DNA from 4 places in the Geodermatophilus sp. SYSU D00814 genome. Region 2 is predicted to be linked to each of the others. Evidence: riboswitches for the same ligand, from Rfam matches in the RefSeq annotation. Region 2 holds a riboswitch; each other region holds the start of a gene.
The links. Region 2 has a riboswitch for cyclic di-AMP ahead of ACI780_RS05310 (hypothetical protein). Riboswitches for the same ligand answer to the same signal wherever they lie in the genome.
Positions count from the first base shown of each region.

Region 1 (3,194 bases), on a different contig from region 2:
CGCGCGGGGGGCGCATGCCCAGGTCGGTGAGGATCCGCCCGGCCCGGCGCCGGCGCTCGCGGGCGCGCTCGCGCAGCAGGGCGCCGAGCGCGGCGTTGACCGACCGGTCCGCGCGGCGCTCGAGGAACTCCGCCGTCGCGAGGTGGGTCGCCGCCCGCCGCAGTGCCTCCACGTGCTCGATCCGCTCGTGCGGTCGACGGTCCGCCGCACCCCCGCCGGTCCTCATGGTGGTCGTCGTGGTCTCGGACATGCGCTCCTCGCCCCCTCGGTGGTCCCGCACCCGTGACGACGCCGTGCCACGGCGGGCATGACGCGGACTCCGGGAGCCAGGGCGGGAGGACCGGGAGGAGGGCTCAGGGGCAGGACTCCTCGAGCTTGACGACACCGAGGTCGATGGCCCCCTCGACGTTCCCGGTGACCTGCTGGCCGGCCGGGATGTTCTGGGTGCAGACCTTCCAGTTGGCGTCGAGGACCTGACTGCGGCTGCCCAGCAGGTCGTGGGACAGGCTCAGGAAGACGCCGTTGGTCTGGATCAGGTCCTGGGCGTCCTGCAGGGTCAGGCCGACGACCGCGGGCATGGAGAAGTCGACGACCGGCGCGGCCTGGGTCGTGGACTCCGGTGCGGGGGTCGGTGCCACGGCGGCATCGGAGGTCGGGGGCGCAGCGGGCACGGTCGAGGTGGGCGTCTCCGGGGCGGACGGCACCGAGGACGAGGACGACGGCGTCGCGGCAGTGGGCGCGGCCTCGTCCTCACTCCCGCAGGCGGCGGTCAGGAGCCCGACGGAGAGCAGGACCACGAGCCCGGCGGACCGGCGGTAGGAGGGGACGGACCGGTTCATGGGACACCCCGTGTGTTCGTTGCGGACGGGCACCGACGGCCCTCCCGAAGGCAGAGCAGCGGTGCCCCGATGGGACGCCGGCCAACGTCACACGTCCTCGGCCCGACACCGGGATTCGCGAGGACCGAGTCGTCTCGGAACGGCGACAACCGATCCCATGGACCCCGGACGCACCACGCCCCCCGGCCCGGACGCAGGACGGGGGGCGTGAGGAGCGGAGTGGGTCAGTAGGCGCGGCCGCTCGTCCCGCCCTTCTTGTTCTTGCTCTGGTAGTCGCGGATGAACTGCTTGATCTTGGCCTGGTTCTGCGGCTTCTGGAGCTCCTGCACCACCTTGGCGGCGACACCCGAAGCCACGAGCTTCCTCAACATCCCCACGGGGTCCTCCTCATGTCGGTTGCCTGTCGGGTGCCCCGTCAACGTGCGGTGCAACCCTGGGGATCCCGGCGGCTGCGCTCCCCGCGCGTGGCGGGCCGTTGACGGCGTGTGCGGACGCACCGCCACGTCCTTTCTCGTCCCGCCCGGCGTGTCGGCGACGGCGCGTCGCCGGGAGGACGGCGGCGGCACGTGCGTCCGTGCAGGTCGGAGCCGGTGTCCCGCCGTGCGGCCGGTGTCAAGTCCCGGGAGCCGGTCCGGGCGTGGCGGGCCCCCGGTCCGGTTGAGGGGCCCGGGACCCCTCCCTACCGTCGTCGCGGTCCGGCCAGGGTCCTCCGTCACGCCCTGTGTGACACCCGCCGGACACGCCGAACCGGGCACCGGCACGAGAGCCGGTACCCGGGCCGGGGACCCACCGCAGTCCTGGGGTGGAGCGCGATCCGTCGCGCCGGGCGACTCCCCCGTCCGAACCCGTCAGCTAACCCGGTAGGCGGCCGTGGAGAACAGGAGAACCGTCGTCGATGACGACTGCACGCACGTCCACCACCCGCCGCTCGTTCCGCGGCATCGCCGTCGCCGCCATCGCCGGAGCCGGCATCGTCCTCTCACCTCTCCCGGCCTCGGCGAACTCGGGTGGTGGTGGGACGGCGACCGCGACCGTGGCCGCCGCGCCGGCGGTCGCCCCCAACGCCGCGGCCCAGGTCGCCGTGGACACCGCGCTCGCCCAGGTCGGTGACCCCTACGTCTACGGCGCCACCGGCCCGAACGCCTTCGACTGCTCGGGCCTGACCAGCTACTCCTACGCGGCGGCCGGGATCTCGATCCCGCGCACCTCGAAGCTCCAGTCGACCTTCGGCACCGCGGTGGCCAAGTCCGACCTGCAGCCGGGTGACCTGGTCTTCTTCTACAGCCCGGTGTCGCACGTGGGCATGTACATCGGCAACGGCCAGATGGTCCACGCCTCGACCGCTGGCAAGCCGGTCGCCGTCGTCGACCTCGACTCGATGCCGAGCTACGCGGGCGCCCGCCGCGTCGCCTGACGCACCTCAGGCAGGGTGCCCCGGCCGGCCTCCCCGGCCGGGGCACCCTGGTCGCCGTGGACGACGAGGACGGCCCGCGATGGCCCCGCCGCGCCGGCTCCGGCCCGGTCGTGGCGGTGGGCAAGCTGGTTGCCGACCAGATGCTCGAGCTCAGTGAGCCGCTGCGGGCGGGGAGCCAGCAGCGGGTGGTGCGGACGACGACGGCGGGCGGGGCGCCGGCCAACGTCACGGCGACCCTGACCCGGCTCGGCACCCCGGCGCGGCTGACCGGGTGGGCTGGGGCGGACCCGCTCGCCGACACGCTGCTCGCCGGCCTGGCCGCGCGGGGCGTGCAGACGGCGGTGGTCCGCCGCGGCCGGGCGCCGCTGTCGACGGTCCTCGTCCACCCCGACGGCGAGCGGACGCCGCTCACCGACCGGGGTGAGGGCGGCCTGACACCGGACGACGTCCGCGCCGGGTGGCTCGCCGACGCCGCCGTCGTCCACCTGGACGGCTACGACCTGCTGCGCTTCCCGGACGCGCTGGTGGCCGTTGCCTCCCTCGCGCGCGACGCCGGGGTACCGGTCAGCGTCGACGTCGCGGCCGCGGCGCGGATCGAACGGCACGGGGTCGCGGCCTACCGCGGGCTGCTCGCCGGGCTGCGGGCGGACCTGCTGTTCTGCAACGCCGCCGAGGCCGCGGTGCTGGGGCTGCTCGGCGACCTGCCCGCGGAGGCGCCGCCGCTGGCCGTGGTGCACGCCGGCGCACACCCCACCCGGGTGCTCACACGGGCGGGTACGTGGCAGGTGCCGGTGGCGCCGCTGCCCGCGGGGCGGCTGCGCGACACGACCGGCTGCGGGGACGCCCTCGCCGCCGGGGTGCTGGCCGGGTGGCGAGGCGGGGCGCCGGTGCTCGACGCGGTCCGGACCGGGCACGCGGCGGCCGCGGTGGTCGCCGGCGTG
Region 1 covers NZ_JBJGYP010000045.1:9,736-12,929, reverse strand. Annotated here, with positions in the region: gene ACI780_RS22765 (hypothetical protein) at 1-250, opposite strand, end outside; gene ACI780_RS22760 (hypothetical protein) at 354-638, opposite strand; gene ACI780_RS22755 (hypothetical protein) at 1,064-1,195, opposite strand; cyclic di-AMP (ydaO/yuaA leader) riboswitch at 1,570-1,722, shown strand; gene ACI780_RS22750 (C40 family peptidase) at 1,735-2,253, shown strand; gene ACI780_RS22745 (carbohydrate kinase family protein) at 2,310-3,194, shown strand, end outside.
Region 1: another riboswitch for cyclic di-AMP. It lies ahead of ACI780_RS22750 (C40 family peptidase); the one in region 2 lies ahead of ACI780_RS05310 (hypothetical protein).

Region 2 (3,194 bases):
CGGCCGGGCCGGACTGCCCGTGCGGGTCGACGGGGTGCCTGGAGCGCTACGCCGGCCGGCTGGCGCTGCTGGCCGCCGCCGGGGTGCCCGCCGACGCCGGCCCCGCCGAGCTGCGGTCCCGGGCCGAGGCCGGCGACCCCGGTGCCCGCCGCGCCCTGGACAGTGCGGCGTGGGCGCTCGGCGTCGCGCTGGCCGGGGTGGTCAACGTGCTCGACATCCCCACGGTCGTCCTGGGCGGGCACCTCGCCGAGCTCACCGGCCTGCTCCGCCCGCGGCTGGAGGAGCACCTGGCCCGGCGGGTGCTCTCGGCCCGGTGGCGCCGGCCGGAGGTGGCGGCGGGCGGCACCACGCCGGCCGCGGGGGCGACCGGCGCGGCGCTGCGCGCCCTCGACGCGGTGCTCGAGGACCCGGTGCGGTGGCTGGGCGGGATCCCTCAGCCGGTGTAGTTGACGTGCACGTGGTCGTAGTGGTTGGCCGTGGCGCTGCCCCGGTCCTCCATCTGCGACCACGAGCCGCCGGGCGAGGAGAGCATCTTCTGCTCGTAGATCAGGTAGTCGACGCCGAGCTCGTCCCAGTGCGCGATGTGGTACTGCACGATCGCGTCACCGAGGGCCGTGTCGCTCATGACCATGTAGTCCAGCGCCAGGCCCGAGGGGTGCCCACCGGGGTCGGTCGCGCTGGCGCGGGTGCCGCCGAGGGTGATCGAGGCGGCGCCGGGGACGTTGCTGACCACGGCGTCGGCGGCGGCCTGCACCACCGCGCGCACGGGGCCGGAGGTGTTGGTGATCCGGGCGACCCGCGACGCCGTGGTGCCGGTGGCCGAGGACGACGAGGAGGACGCCGCCGCCGGGGCGGCCTCGGCGGACCCCTGGTCGGCCGAGGCGGCCTGCTCGGCCTCCGCGGCGGCCTGCGCCTGCGCGGCCTCGTGCGCGGCCTGCGCCTCGGCGGCCGCCTGGGCCTCCGCCGCCGCCTGCGCCTCCGCGGCGGCCCGCGCCGCGGCCTCGGCGGCCTGGGCGTCGAGCACGGCCTGGTCGGCGCCGGCCTGCGCCTGCGCGGCGGCGGTCTCGGCGGCCTCGCGGCTGCCGCGGCTGGCCGCGAGGGCCTCCAGCGGCTGCAGGTCCTCCGGCTGCACCGGCGGTGCCTCGGCGGCCGGGCCGGTGCGCGCGGGCAGGCCCAGCGCCTGGGCGACGGTCACCGTCTCCGACGTCCCGGCCTGCGCCTCGGCGGCCGGGTCGGGGGCGACGAGCACGTTGGCCAGCAGTGCGCCGGCGGCCGCCACGCCCAGCAGCAGGGCGGGCCGGCGGACGGGCGGGCGGCGGCGCGCGGGGCCGTCGGGGGTGTCGGGCGAACGGCGGATCTCGGCGGTGGCGGCGTCCGTGCCGGTGGTGCGGGCGTCCATGCGGTGGGGGTGCTCCAGGGGGAGGCACGGCGCGGCCGGGGCGGCGCCGTGGTGGGGTGCGGGCAGGAGGCGGCACGGCCGTCGAGCGCGACGCGGGCGCACCGGCGTGCGCCGTCCGGGAGGTCCGGACGGGCGCGGTGCGGCGTCGAGGACGGCCGGGCGCGGTCAGATGCGGGAGCGCACCCGGGTGCGGCGGAGCCGGCGGGGTGGTGCGGTCGTGCTGCAGAAGCGCGCCATCCGGCGGCTCTCCGTTTCTCCCGATGGCCGCCTACCGGGTCAGCTGACGGGTTCGGGCGGGAAGCAGCCCTACCCGCGGCCGGACGGCGTCCGGCGTGCGGGATTCACCCCAGTGGTGCGGTGGGTCCCCGGCTCGCCCCGGAGGGCGACTCGGCGGCATCCGTCCGGACTCCCCGGACGGGGACGCGACGACCGGTCGGACGGCGGCCACGGTAGTGGCCGTTACCGCTCCGTGACAATCTCGGCCCGGGCGAGCGTGACGAGCGTCGCGTCCCCGCCCGGCGTGTCGCCGGCGCCGCGCCCGGCCCGGCTCAGCTGCCGAGCAGCCGGCGCAGCCAGTCGACCTGGGTGCGGACCGACCACAGCGCGACCCGGCCGGGCACGGTGACCGCGACGCGCGCCAGCCGCGCGCCCAGCCGCAGCAGGTCGGCGTACTCGGCCGGGCGGGGCGCGGCGGCTGGACCGCGGCCGGCGTCCCCCGGCGGTGCCGGGGGACGCCCGGCCGGCGGCCCGGGGTCGGGCGCGGGCTCGCTCCAGGCCTCGGCGTCGGGGGTGCCGGACTCGGGCACCAGCAGGTCCAGCGCGGTGCGGCGGCGCGGGTCGCGCAGCGAGGCGAAGGAGGGGATGGCCGGGGAGTCGGGGCCGCCGTCGTCGTCGGCCGGCGGCGCGAGCCGGTCGTCGCGCGCGGGCGTCGCGGTGCGGGGCAGGGTGGTCGGCGGCTCGGGCACGACCCGGCGGATCGCGGTGACCAGTCCCGCGCCGAGGCCGGGGACGGCGGCGAGCTCGCGGCGGGTGAGGGCGGCGAGCGCGGCGACGTCGGTGATGCCGGCGCGGGTCAGCGCGGTGACCGCCCGGGTGGGCAGGCCCAGCGCCTCGATCGTCCCCGCCGTCGCGTCCCCGGGTGAGCTGGTCGGCATGGCGGAGGACCCTAACCGCCGCCGCTCAGCCGGCCGCGCCGGTGTCGGGGGCCGGAGGGGCGCCGGCCGGTGCCGACGACGTCGCCGAGCCCGCGGACGACGGCGGGGACGAGGCGGGTGCCGACGGCTCCGACGTGGCCGGGTCCGACGGCTCCGGGTCCGACGGCTCCGGGTCCGACGGCTCCGGGTCCGTGGTCGTCGGGTCGGTGGGCGGGGTGCCCGTGGGCGCGGTGTCGGTCGGCGTGGAGCCGGTCGGAGCCGTGTCCGTCGGCGTGGTGTCGGTCGGCGTGGTGTCGGTCGGTGTCGTGCCGGTCGGCGCCGTGTCCGTCGGCGCGGCGTCCGTGGGCGCGGCGTCGGTCGGTGCGCTGTCGGTCGGTGCGCTGTCGGTCGGCGCCGTGTCCGTCGGCGCGGGCTCTGCCGGCGCGGGCTCTGCCGGCGCGGGCTCCGCGGGTGCGGTGGCCGCCGGTGCGGGGGCCGGCCCGGACAGCGCGCTCTCGGGTGCCGTCCCGCCCGCGCTCCCGGCCGGCGCGCCGCCACCGGGCGCCGGGGCCGGCGCCGAGGGTGCGGTGGCGACGACGAGCGTCACGACGTCGCCGCGCTGCAGCGGGACACCCACCGGGTCCAGGTCGGCGACCGTGCCG
Region 2 covers NZ_JBJGYP010000005.1:104,394-107,587, reverse strand. Annotated here, with positions in the region: gene ACI780_RS05315 (ROK family transcriptional regulator) at 1-446, shown strand, start outside; gene ACI780_RS05310 (hypothetical protein) at 434-1,399, opposite strand; cyclic di-AMP (ydaO/yuaA leader) riboswitch at 1,649-1,802, opposite strand; gene ACI780_RS05305 (DNA-directed RNA polymerase subunit alpha C-terminal domain-containing protein) at 1,948-2,553, opposite strand; gene ACI780_RS05300 (serine/threonine protein kinase) at 2,579-3,194, opposite strand, start outside.

Region 3 (3,194 bases), on a different contig from region 2:
CGCCCCAGGTCCCCCCGGAGTGGGGCGGGGCGCCGGCCGCGTGACGGCGGCCGAGCCGCTCGTCGAGTGACTGGGTGAGCAGCCACCCGGCCAGCAGCACCAGGTGCAGCAGGAACAGCCACAGGCCGACGGCGACCACCGCCCCGACGACGACCAGGCCGCCGAAGGGGGCACCCAGGTCCAGCGGCAGGGACAGGAACACCACGAAGCCCTGCAGGAAGCCCGACAGGCAGGCCGCGGTGAACAGCGCCCCGCTGGTCAGCGCACCCCAGCGCAGCTGGCCGCCCGAGACGACGCCGAACCCCCACAGCACCGGCACGGTCAGGACGAACAGCACGGTGTAGTAGCCGACGGCGAAGCGGCCCAGTGCCGCCCCGACGCCGTCCTCGCGGGCCAGGTCGGCCATCACCCGGGCGGCCAGCAGCAGCGGGTAGAGCAGCAGCGGCGTGGCGACGACCAGCGGCAGGGTGAGCAGCCGGCCGCGCCAGCCGGTCAGGTTCTCCCGGCGCTGGCTGAAGCGCAGCAGCGCGCGGCGCAGCCCCTCGCCGTAGAAGGTCAGCGGGACCAGCGCCAGGACGAAGCCCAGCAGGTCGAGGTGGGTGCCGGCCTCGACCAGCCGCTCGACCGCCTCCGGGGCGCCCAGCGGCGTGGGCAGCAGCTCGGTCAGCCGCGCGGTGAGCGCCCGCACCTCCTCCGCCGAGGTCACCAGAGCGGTCAGCCGTACGGCGACCAGCAGCAGCGGCACCACCGCGATGCCCGCGTAGAAGGTCAGGCCGGCGGAGATGAGGGCGAGGTCGCGGCCGCGCAGCAGCCGCTGGGCCCCGCGCAGCAGGGTGTGCACCTCGGCGCGCAGGCGGGCCGCGGTCCACCTGCGTTCCGGAGTCACCCGCTCATGGCACCAGCCCCCGCGGGCGCGCGCCCGTCGGAGTGGCGCCGGTGCGGTGCTCAGTCCTCGGAGCTGTCGTCGGTGGTCGGCGCGTCGTTGCCGGGATTCGGGCCGGTCTCCTGGCAGCTGGCGTCGTTCTCGTTGCTGGCGTTCTCGCCGCTGGCGTCGCAGTTGGTGGGCCCGCGGGAGAAGTCGGTGTTGTCGCCGCAGGCGGTGAGGGAGCCGAGCAGCGCGAGCACGACGAGCGGCCGGGCCAGGCGCATCCGCGTGGAGGAGGACATGCCCTGACTCCTACACGCCCCGGCGGCCGGTCAAACGGGCGGGGTCCCGCGTGTCCGTAGCCGCACCACCACGGAACGTCACCGATGTGATTACACCGCGGTGATTGTCACGGGTCCGTCACGCCCCTTACTCTGTGTGTGTCCAACGGGGCGCTCCGTCACTGACCTGGGTGACACCCCGAGGACGCCGTCGAGCCGGTGCGCCCCTCGGGTGCGCCGGGCCGGGGACCCATCGCAGTCCTGGGGTGCAGCGCGTGTCCGCACGCGCCGGGCGAGTCCACGCCCGAACCCGTCAGCTAACCCGGTAGGCGGCCTGGGAAGAGGAGAACCACCGCGTGGCGTCCCTGCGCACGTCCGTCCCCGGCGCGACCGGCCGCCCGCACCGCCGGCCCGGCCGCCGCGCCGCCCTCGTCCTCGCCGGGGCCCTCGGTCTCGGCGTCGGCGTGGGGGTCGTCCCGTCCGCGGCCCTGGCCGAGGAGCCCACCACGGCGGCCGAGGCCGCGCAGCTGGTGGCCGCCCGCGGGCACGACCTCGAGGTCGTCACCGAGCAGTTCAACGAGGCCCGGGAGGCACTGGCCGCCCAGCAGGCCGCGGCCGAGGCCGCCGCCGCGTCCCTCGCCCAGGCGCAGGCCGAGGTCGACACCGCCCGCCGGCAGGTCGTCGGGATCGCCCGGTCGGCCTACACCGGCGACGGCATGGGCTCGTTCCAGGCGCTCATGACCAGCGAGGACGCCGACGAGTTCGTCAACCGCGTCAGCCTCCTGCAGGGCGTCGCCGGCTACCAGGGCGAGCTGCTCGGCCAGGCCGTCGCGGCCACCGAGACCGCCACCGCCGCGCAGACCGCGGCCGCCGAGGCCGCCGCCGAGGCCCAGCGCCAGTACGACGCCGTGGCCGCCCAGCAGGCCGACCTCGAGGGCCAGATCGCCGCCTACCAGGCCGACTTCTCCCGGCTCAGCGCCGAGGAGCAGCGCGCCGCGCTCGAGGCCGCCGCCGCCGCGCACGCCGCCGGGGACCAGCGGGCCAGCCGCGACGAGGACCGCGAGGAGCCCGCCGCCGAGGAGGCCCCCACCGCGTCCTCCGCGCCGGCCGCGGCCCCGGCCCCGGCCAGCGGCGTCGCCGGCACCGTCGTCGCCACCGCCATGGCCCAGCGCGGCAAGCCCTACGTGTGGGCGGCCGCCGGGCCGGGCTCGTTCGACTGCTCCGGCCTGACGCAGTACGCCTTCCAGGCCGCCGGGATCAGCCTCCCGCACTCCAGCAAGATGCAGTCGCAGATGGGCACCGCGGTGTCGAAGGCCGACCTGCAGCCCGGTGACCTGGTCTTCTTCTACAGCCCGGTCAGCCACGTGGGCATCTACATCGGCAACGGCCAGATGGTCCACGCGCCGACCTCCGGCGACGTCGTCAAGGTGGCCAGCATCGACTCGATGGGCAGCTACTCCGGAGCCCGCCGCATCGGCTGAAGGACCACCCTCCCCCCGCCTCGCACGCTCGGCGCGGGACCCTGGAGGGCGGCCGCTCCGGCACGTCACCGGCGTCACAGCGGGACGGGGAGCCGGGGGACCGGCTGCCGCGTTGGTCCCTGCGGAGCTGCCGCCGACGCCTGAGGACCGCGTACCGATGAACCCCCGCACCGTCGCCACCGCCTTCCGCGTCGTCGCCGTCGCCGAGGCGCTGTCCTGGGTGGGCCTGCTCGCCGGCATGTACGTCAAGTACGTGCCGGAGACCTCCGAGGTCGGCGTGCAGGTGTTCGGCCCGGTCCACGGCGCGGTGTTCGTCGCCTACGTCGCCGTCGCGCTGGTCGCGTCCCGGGTGCTGCGCTGGTCGCCGTGGACGACGCTGCTCGCGCTCGCCGCCTCGATCCCGCCGCTGGCCACCGTGGTGTTCGAGCGCTGGGCCGGCCGCACCGGGAGGCTCGCGGCACCCGCGCGGGCCTGACCTACCGTTCCGGGCATGCCCGAGCCCGTGCTGCCCGCCACCGCCCGCACCCTGCTGGCCCGCACCGCCCGCGCCCAGCGCGACGGCCGGGC
Region 3 covers NZ_JBJGYP010000019.1:34,481-37,674, reverse strand. Annotated here, with positions in the region: gene ACI780_RS15880 (transglycosylase domain-containing protein) at 1-44, shown strand, start outside; partial or broken gene ACI780_RS15875 (YhjD/YihY/BrkB family envelope integrity protein) at 68-841, opposite strand; gene ACI780_RS15870 (hypothetical protein) at 946-1,167, opposite strand; cyclic di-AMP (ydaO/yuaA leader) riboswitch at 1,359-1,495, shown strand; gene ACI780_RS15865 (C40 family peptidase) at 1,503-2,627, shown strand; gene ACI780_RS15860 (DUF3817 domain-containing protein) at 2,785-3,102, shown strand; gene ACI780_RS15855 (serine hydrolase domain-containing protein) at 3,118-3,194, shown strand, end outside.
Region 3: another riboswitch for cyclic di-AMP. It lies ahead of ACI780_RS15865 (C40 family peptidase); the one in region 2 lies ahead of ACI780_RS05310 (hypothetical protein).

Region 4 (3,194 bases), on a different contig from region 2:
GAGACCGAGGTCATGGTCCTGCGGCGGGAGAACGACCACCTCCTCAGCCGCTACGCCGCCTGCTCGACCGAGCTGCAGAACGCCCGGCGCCGGCTCGCGGCGCTGGTCCGCGAGCGGCAGTCGCTGCCCGGGCCGGAGGAGGCCAGGGCCCTGGTGGCCCGGGCCGAGCAGGAGGCCGCCGCGGTCACCTCGACCGCCGAGGAGGAGGCCCGGCGGCTGCTCGCCGAGGCCCGCACCGAGGCCGAGGCGCGGCTCCGCGGGGTCGCCGAGATGCGCGAGGCGGTCATCGCGCTGCGCGAGCAGACCCGCAGCGAGGCCGCGGCCGTGCTCGAGGCGGCCCGCCGCCAGGCGGCGGAGGTGGGCCGGGCAGCGGCCGAGGAGCGCGCCCGGCTCGACCGCGCGGCCGCCGAGGCGCGCGAGCAGCGGGACCGGGAGGCCGCCGAGGTGCGCGCCCGGGCCGACGCCGAGGCGCTCGAGCGCCGGCTGGCCGCCGAGGCCGAGCTCGCGCCGCTGCGCGACGAGCGCGACCAGGCCCGCGAGTGGCTGCTCGGGCTGACCGGCCAGATCGACCGGGCCCTCGCGGTCGTCGCCGGGGCGCTGCCCGAGGACGTCCCCGTCCTCGCCGAGCGCCGGGGGACCGCCGGAGTGCCGGACGGTCGCGACCCGGTCGCCGTCGGTGATGCGTCGCAGCTCACGATGCTGCACGGGGCCGGCCGGCCCGAGGTCGCCGCGGCCTCCTGACCGGCTCGCTGAGCAGGGCGGACGCCGGCCGCGGGGTCGGCGTCCGTCCCGCCTGCACCCCACCTGTCCCGCCCGTCCCTCCGGTCCCCGTGTTGTCACGGACCGGTAACGGCCTCTACCGTGGCGGGCGTCCGGTTGGTCGTCCCTCCCCGTCCGGGGAACCTGGCCGGACGCCGCCGAGTCGTGTCCGTCCCCGCGGACGCGAGCCGGGGACCCACCGCAGTGCCGGGGTGAATCGCACCCGGCGAGCTCCGCTCGCCGGCGCGTAGGGCTGCTTCCCGCCCGAACCCGTCAGCTAACTCGGTAGGCGGCTCACGGAAGGAACGGAGTCTCCGCATGCCCCGCCTCCGGGCCCCCGTGGCCCGCAGGTGCAGCCGCCGGCGCGCGCAGCGTGCCCTCGCGTCCTCCTGACGCCGGCTCGACCCTGCCCTGCCGCGCCCGGCACCGCCGGAGCCGCCGGAGACCCGCACTCCGCCAGACCCCGTAGACCGCGACCGCGTGTGCGCGCCCACGCCCCGGGCCGCCGCGTGCTCTCTCCCCCCGGAGTTCCCACCCTCATGCCCCGTAACCGCCACACCGCCTCCGACACGCCGGAGACCCTCGAGGCCGCCGCCGTCGAGGTCACCGACGTCGACGAGGCCCCCGCCCGCCGCCGCGGCCTGCTCGGCTCCCGCCGTCCGGCGCTGCTGCTCGGCACCGCCACCGCCGGCGCCCTGCTCGTCGGCGTCCTGACCGCCACCGGTACCGGCGGCAGCGCCGACACCGGGACCGACACCGCGAGCGCCTCCGTGGGCGTCGCCGAGGCGCTGGGCATCCCGCCGCAGTCCGAGGACGAGGACGCGGCCACCACCAGCGCCATCGGGGACGACACCCTCGCCTCCCTCGAGGACCTCGCCGCCTCGCGCAACCAGCGCACCGCGGTCGACGCCGCCGCCGTCGAGGCCCAGGCCGCCGCCGAGCAGGCTGCCGCAGAGCAGGCCGCCGCCGAGGAGGCCGCCCGCGTCGCCGCCGAGGAGGAGGCCGCCCGCGCCGCCGCCGAGGCCCAGGCCGCCGCCGAGGCCCAGGCCGCTGCCGAGGCTGCCGCGGCCGAGCAGGCCGCCGCCGAGCAGGCTGCTGCCGAGCAGGCCGCTGCCGCCGCGCCGGCCGCCGCGGCCACCGAGGCGCCGGCCGCCAGCAGCAGCGGCTCGAGCACCGCCAAGAGCGGGTCGTTCAAGGACTACGCGCTCAGCCTCGTCGGCGCCGAGCAGTTCTCCTGCCTGGAGAAGCTGTGGGGCAAGGAGAGCGGCTGGAACCCCACCGCGCAGAACCCCACCAGCACCGCCTACGGCATCGCGCAGTTCCTCGACTCCACCTGGGCCAGCACCGGCATCGCCAAGACCTCCGACGGTTACCTGCAGATCGACGCCGGCCTGATCTACATCAACGACCGCTACGGCTCGCCGTGCGAGGCCTGGGCCCACTCGCAGGCCACCGGCTGGTACTAGAAGGACCCGCTGCCCCCCACACCTCGCTCCGCTCGGCGCGGGCCCCTGCACGGGGGCCGTTCCAGCACGTCACCCAGGGGGGCCGTTCCGGTACGTCACTGAGGGAGGGCCGGTGACCAGGGTGGTGCCCGCGGCGTTCGTCCGCGCGCACACCCAGGTCCGCCGGCCCTCCCTCGTCCCGGAGGTGCGGCTGCACGTCGCCGACGACGTCGTCGCGCTGTGGGAGGCGATGGAGGACGCCGGCGGGGCCGGTGAGGACCCGCCGTTCTGGGCCGCGGCCTGGCCCGGCGGGCAGGCGCTGGCCCGGGCCGTGCTCGACGGCGCCGTCCCGGTGGCCGGCCGCCGCGTCCTCGACCTCGGGTCGGGCAGCGGGCTGGTCGCCGTCGCCGCCGTCCTCGCCGGTGCCCGGCACGTGCTGGCCAGCGACGTCGACCCGTTCTCCCGGACGGCGGTCGCGGTCAACGCGGTCCTCAACGGCGTCACCGGGATCAGCGTCATCGGCGACGTCCTGCACCGCGAGCCCCCGGACGTCGACGTCGTCCTGGCCGGGGACGTCTGCTACGACCGCGTGATGACCGAGCGGGTGCTGCCCTTCCTCGACCGGGCCCGCGCCCGCGGCAGCGCCGTCCTCGTCGGCGACCCGGGCCGGCCCTACCTGCCGCACGAGCGGCTCGAGCCGGTCACCGTCCTCGACGTGCCCGAGACCGAGGGCCCGGGCCTGCGCCGCACCACGGTGTGGCGGCTGCCCTGAGCGCCCCCGGGCACCGAGCCACGCTCGGTAGGGTCGCCGCCGTGGCCGCACCGCTCCCCGTCCCGCCCGGCGGCAGCCGCGGACGCCGCGCCCGCCGCCCCTCCGGCGACGACCGCGAGCGGGCCATCCTCACCACCGCCGAGGAGCTGCTCGGGCAGCGTCCGCTGGCCGACATCTCCGTCGACGACCTCGCGCGGGGAGCGGGCATCTCCCGGCCG
Region 4 covers NZ_JBJGYP010000003.1:180,272-183,465, forward strand. Annotated here, with positions in the region: gene ACI780_RS03650 (DivIVA domain-containing protein) at 1-741, shown strand, start outside; cyclic di-AMP (ydaO/yuaA leader) riboswitch at 906-1,067, shown strand; gene ACI780_RS03655 (aggregation-promoting factor C-terminal-like domain-containing protein) at 1,299-2,225, shown strand; gene ACI780_RS03660 (class I SAM-dependent methyltransferase) at 2,338-2,976, shown strand; gene ACI780_RS03665 (TetR/AcrR family transcriptional regulator) at 3,018-3,194, shown strand, end outside.
Region 4: another riboswitch for cyclic di-AMP. It lies ahead of ACI780_RS03655 (aggregation-promoting factor C-terminal-like domain-containing protein); the one in region 2 lies ahead of ACI780_RS05310 (hypothetical protein).